2 regions of the Pseudomonas sp. S3_C06 genome follow, and region 2 is predicted to be linked to the other one. Evidence: predicted binding sites of a transcription regulator. Region 2 holds the regulator's gene; the other holds the start of a gene.

Region 1 (3,094 bases), 710 kb from region 2:
CCGGCCGGGTTGATGAAGTCGGCGGTTTGCAGATTGCCGATCACCTGAGACGCAGCGTTGCCAGCAACCGTGATGGACACGGTGCCGTCACGGCCGACGGTGAAGGTCTGGGCATCGTTCGGAATGACGATGGCCGGTTCCAGAGCGAAACCGCTGGCGTTGACGATCTGGCCGTTGGAGTCGAGGTGGAAGGTACCGTCACGGGTGTAGGACGTGGTGCCGTCCGGCTGCAGAATCTGGAAGAAACCGCGACCGTCGATGGCCATGTCCAGCGGCTGCTCGGTGGTTTGCAGGCTGCCGGCGGTGAAGTTTTTCTGGGTGCCGACGATGCGCACACCGGTACCCAGTTGCAGACCCGACGGCAGTTCGCTGTCCTGGGTCGACTGGGCGCCTGGCTGGCGCTTGATCTGATACAGCAAGTCCTGGAACTCGGCGCGATCACGTTTGAAACCCGTGGTCGACACGTTCGCCAGGTTGTTGGAAATGGTGGTCAGGTTGGTGTCCTGGGCGGACAGACCGGTTTTGGCAACCCATAGAGCCGGAAGCATTCGATTCTCCTCGTGCGCCTGTTTTTCGGCGCGACGTTCTGATAATTAGCTGATCTGCAAGACCCGAGCCATGGCCTGGTCGTCGTCTTTGGCGGTGTTCATCATTTTGACGTGCAACTCGAACTGCTTGGCCAAGGCCAGCACCGAGGTCATCTCTTCAACGGCGTTGACGTTGCTCGACTCCAGGAAACCCGACACCAGTTTGACGTTGGCATCGGCCGGCGCAGGCTGGCCGTCCTTGGTGTAGATCGAGCCGTCGAGGCCCTTGTTCATGTTCTTGATGTCCGGGTTGACCAGTTTGATCCGGTCGACTTCCGCCATGACACGCGGGCCTTCGCCCATCGCACGAATACTGATGGTGCCGTCTTCGCCGACTTCGATCTGCTGCTCGGGCGGCACGGCGATCGGACCGCCATTGCCCATGACCGGCATACCGTTGCCGGCACGCAGCACGCCGAGGGCGTCAACGTTGAGGCTGCCGGTGCGCACGTAGCTTTCGCCGCCGTTCGGGTTCTGCACGGCGATAAAACCGTTGCCGGTGACGGCGACGTCGAGGTCACGACCGGTCTGCACCAGCGAGCCTGGCGTGAAGTCGGTGGCGGGCCGTTCGCTCATGGCAAACGCACGCGCCGGAAAGCTGTCACCGAACACCGGCATCGAACGCGCCTGCTCCAGGTCGCGCTGAAAACCGTTGGTGGAGATGTTCGCCAGGTTGTTGGCATGCGCCTTTTGCGCCAGCGCGTTCTGGCTGGCGCCGGTCATTGCCACATAAAGGTACTTGTCCACACTCTTTCCTCTGCATGCCGGACGTTTGCCGCCCACCGCTGTACTGCTGAGCCATAAGCAATTTGCAGACCAACTTTTTTCTGGCGCACAAAGGCCCGGTAAACAAAGGACTTGAGGGATGGCGAGGGGAAATGTGAAATGTATCGAAGTCGAAAAACCGGCGGTGTTATGCCGCTTGGCGGCAATCCCTCGAATGATCGTTCCCACGCTCCGCGTGGGAATGCCTCAATGGACGCTCTGCGTCCGCTTTGGGACGCGGAGCGTCCCGGGCTGCGTTCCCACGCAGAGCGTGGGAACGATCACGTGCTGCCCGACTCTTTGCCGACTTCGTATTCACGCAGCTTGTTGGCAATGGTGGTATGCGAAACCCCCAAACGCTTACCCAACTGCCGACTGCTCGGATGCTCGGAATACAACCGCTCCAGCACCGCTTTCTCGAAGCGCCCGACAATCTCGTCCAGCCCACCCTCCAGCGAGAAATCGCCAAGCGGCTGACGCACGCCGTAATCCGGCAGACGAATATGCTCGGCCTTCACCGTGCCGCCCTCGCACAGCGAAACCGCCTGGAACAGCACGTTCTCCAGTTGCCGCACGTTGCCCGGCCAGTGGTAATGACTGAGTCGATCCATCGCCGCCGGCGCCAGTTTCGGCAGCGAACAGCCGATCTGCCGACTGGCCTGATCAAGGAAGTGCTCGACCAGCGGGGTCAAGCCGTCGAGGCATTCGCGCAGCGGCGGGATGTGCAAGGACAGTACATTCAAGCGGTGATACAAATCCTGGCGAAACTCGCCGCGCGCGCACAGCTCGGACAGGTCCACCTGGGTGGCGCAGATCACCCGCACATCCAGATAAACCTCTTCATCACTACCGACCCGGCGGAAGCAACCGTCCTGCAGAAAGCGCAGCAGTTTCACCTGCAAGCGCGGGCTCATCTCACCGACGCCATCAAGAAACAGCGTACCGCCCGCCGTCAACTCCAGCAGCCCGAGCTTGCCTTCAGCCCGCGCACCTTCAAAGGCGCCGGGGCCGTAGCCGAACAGCTCGGTCTCGGCCATCGACTCGGGCAGGCCGGCGCAGTTGAGCGCCATCAGCGGCGACTGCCCACGCGGACTGGCGAGGTGGCAGGCACGCGCCAGCAACTCCTTACCGGTGCCGGTTTCGCCTTCAATCAATAGCGGCGCATCGAGCGGGGCCATACGCCGCGCTTCACGCACGACGGCGGCCATGACTTTTGAACTCTGGAAGATGCTGTCGAAACCACGCAGTTCCTGCTTGCGCACGTTATAGATGCGCTCGCCAACGCGGTCGGCGCGATGCAAGGTCAGCACCGCGCCGGCCATGGCTTCGCTGTCGTCATGCTCCGATTGCAGCGGCGCGATGTCGGCCAGAAAGATGTCGCCCTTGACCTTGACCCGCATGCCGTTGATTCGCGATTTATTCGCGCGCACCAGTTCCGGCAAGTCGAAATCTTCGGCATAGCGCGACAGCGGAATCCCCGGCACCTCATCAACGCGCACACCGAGCAACTGCGCCGCCGCGCGGTTGGCCGCGACGATCGAGCCGCCCATGTCGATCGACAGCACCGGAAACTCCAGCGCGCCGAGCAAGGCGTTCAACTCCATGTGCCGCCGCTCGCTGGGCATCAGCCCTACCCGCTTGACGCCGAACACCCCGGCGATCGCCTCGAACTTCGGGCGCAGCGCTTGAAACTGAATATTGATCAGGTTCGGACAGTGCAGGTAGATCGCATTGCCATGCTC
Region 2 (3,094 bases):
GTGACCTCCGTGGGCAACCTGGCTTACTTCGAGCAGCTGCAAACCCAGGGCGACACCAAACCGGTTCAAGGCTACGGCGTGACGATTCAATACCACGCCCAGCAAAACCGCGTCGTGCTGATCGACAAGGCCAAGGTCGTCGACAAAGACGGCAACGTCACTCAGGGCGAGAAAATCGTCTACGACACCGTGAAGAAACTGGCCAGCGCCGGTCGCGCTACCGGCAGCAAGGTCACCGAGGCGCGTCCGCGCATCGACATGGTGATCCAGCCGAAGAAGAAAACCGACGAGAAAACCCAGTAATGGCAACTCTGAAAGCTCAGCACCTGGCCAAGGCCTATAAAAGCCGCCAGGTCGTGCGTGACGTCAGCCTGTCGATCGACAGCGGCCAGATCGTCGGCCTGCTCGGCCCGAACGGTGCCGGCAAGACCACGTGCTTCTACATGATCGTCGGCCTGGTACAGGCCGATCAGGGCCGCGTACTGATCGACGATCTGGACGTCAGCCATCAGCCAATGCACGGTCGCGCCAAGGCCGGTATCGGCTATCTGCCGCAAGAAGCGTCGATCTTCCGCAAACTGTCGGTGGCCGATAACATCATGGCCATCCTCGAGACCCGCCAGGAACTCGACAAGGCCGGCCGTCGCAAGGAGCTGGAAAGCCTGCTGCAGGAATTCCACATCAGCCACATCCGCGACAACCTCGGCATGAGCCTTTCCGGTGGTGAACGCCGCCGGGTGGAAATCGCTCGCGCACTGGCGACCGCACCGAAATTCATCCTGCTCGACGAACCGTTCGCCGGTGTCGACCCGATTTCGGTCGGCGACATCAAGCAGATCATCCACCACCTCAAGGCCAAGGGTATCGGTGTGCTGATCACCGACCACAACGTCCGTGAAACGCTGGATATCTGCGAAACCGCTTACATCGTCAACGATGGTCAACTGATCGCTGAAGGCGATGCAGAAACCATCCTGGCCAACGATCTGGTCAAGGAAGTGTATCTGGGCCACGAGTTCCGCCTGTAAGCGCAACAGTGCCCGGTGCGCCGCCGGGGCGCTGTATCGATTCAAGCAGGATTTAATCCGCTTTAATTGTTACAGCGCTCTAGGCAAACACTTCAGTTTCAGGCATATAATTTGCTTAAGTTTGGCGCCTCGGCGCCCTGTAGTGGATGGCGCATAGCGCCGGCGAATAAGGTGTTAAGCCCCTGCCATGAAACCATCGCTAGTCTTGAGAATGGGCCAGCAGCTGACGATGACACCGCAGCTGCAACAGGCCATCCGCCTGCTCCAATTGTCGACCCTGGATCTGCAACAGGAAATCCAGGAGGCGCTGGAATCCAATCCGATGCTCGAACGCCAGGAAGAAGGCGAAGACTTCGATAATTCCGACCCCATGGCTGACAACGCCGAACAGAAGCCCAACACCGAGATCCAGGAACCGTCCTATCAGGAAACCGCCCCGACGGTCGACAACCTCGAGGACGGCGAATGGAACGAGCGCATCCCCAACGAGCTTCCGGTCGACACGGCCTGGGAAGACGTCTACCAGACCAGCGCCAGCAGCCTGCCCAGCAGCGACGATGACGAGTGGGATTTCACCACACGCACGTCCGCCGGCGAGAGCCTGCAAAGCCACCTGCTGTGGCAACTGAACCTTGCGCCGATGTCCGACACCGATCGCCTGATCGCCGTGACCCTGATCGATTGCATCAACAATCAGGGCTACCTGGACGAAACCCTCGAAGAGATCCTTGAGGCGTTCGACCCGGAACTGGACATCGAACTGGACGAAATCGAAGCCGTCCTGCACCGCATCCAGCAGTTCGAACCGGCCGGCATCGGCGCGCGCAATCTCGGCGAATGCCTGCTGCTGCAATTGCGCCAGTTGTCGGCCAAGACACCTTGGCTGGCTGAAGCGAAACGTCTGGTCAGCGATTACATCGACCTGCTTGGCAGCCGCGACTACAGCCAGTTGATGCGGCGCATGAAGCTCAAGGAAGACGAACTGCGTCAGGTCATCGAGCTGGTGCAAAGCCTTAATCCGCGCCCGGGTTCACAGATCGAATCAACCGAAGCCGAATACGTCGTGCCCGACGTGATCGTGCGCAAGGACAACGAACGCTGGCTGGTCGAACTCAATCAGGAATCGGTGCCACGGCTGCGCGTCAACGCCCAGTACGCTGGTTTCGTCCGCCGCGCCGACACCAGCGCCGACAACACCTTCATGCGCAATCAGTTGCAGGAAGCCCGCTGGTTCATCAAGAGCCTGCAGAGCCGCAACGAAACCCTGATGAAAGTTGCCACCCAGATCGTCGAGCATCAGCGCGGTTTTCTGGAGTACGGCGACGAAGCGATGAAGCCATTGGTCCTGCATGACATCGCCGAAGCGGTCGGCATGCACGAATCGACGATTTCACGGGTGACCACGCAGAAATTCATGCATACCCCGCGCGGTATTTATGAGCTGAAATACTTTTTCTCCAGCCACGTCAGCACCTCCGAAGGCGGCGAATGCTCGTCCACGGCGATCCGCGCGATCATCAAAAAACTGGTTGCTGCGGAAAATCAGAAAAAGCCGTTGAGTGACAGCAAGATCGCTGGTTTACTGGAGGCACAAGGCATTCAGGTGGCTCGCCGCACCGTCGCCAAGTACCGCGAATCCCTCGGGATCGCGCCTTCGAGCGAACGCAAGCGGTTGATGTAAGCCACGTTACAGCGTTCCAGTGGCAGGCTATCCAGCCTGCCGCTTTATGCACTGGCAACGAAGGAGAAGCTGTATGCAAGTCAACATCAGTGGACACCAACTGGAAGTGACCGAACCTCTGCGCACCTACATCAACGAAAAACTCGACCGATTAGAGCGCCATTTCGACAAGATCACCAACGTGCAAGTCACGATGTGCGTCGAAAAGCTGAAGCAGAAAATCGAAGCCACCTTGCATATTCCCGGCGGAGAAGTGGTTGCCAATGCCGAGCATGACGACATGTATGCCGCCATTGACCTACTGACCGACAAGCTGGATCGCCAACTCAAAAAGCATAAGGAAAAGACCCAAAGCCTCCTCCAGGGCGCGACAGGTCGATAACCC

Evidence for each region. Region 2 encodes sigma-54, which starts transcription at its own class of promoters, with help from an activator protein. Its sites were predicted from a motif close to ANTGGCATNNANNTTGCTNT; they were not measured.
Region 1: AB4N44_RS25085 (flagellar basal body rod protein FlgF) is a predicted target of sigma-54. The motif match lies at 1,389-1,408, and genes of this name have one in related genera.

What each region holds. Positions count from the first base shown of each region.
Region 1 covers NZ_CP162747.1:5,638,100-5,641,193, reverse strand. The annotation lists gene flgG (flagellar basal-body rod protein FlgG) at 1-548, opposite strand, end outside; gene AB4N44_RS25085 (flagellar basal body rod protein FlgF) at 594-1,334, opposite strand; gene AB4N44_RS25080 (sigma-54-dependent transcriptional regulator) at 1,634-3,094, opposite strand, start outside.
Region 2 covers NZ_CP162747.1:4,925,108-4,928,201, reverse strand. The annotation lists gene lptA (lipopolysaccharide transport periplasmic protein LptA) at 1-303, shown strand, start outside; gene lptB (LPS export ABC transporter ATP-binding protein) at 303-1,028, shown strand; gene AB4N44_RS21745 (RNA polymerase factor sigma-54) at 1,216-2,709, shown strand; gene hpf (ribosome hibernation-promoting factor, HPF/YfiA family) at 2,783-3,091, shown strand.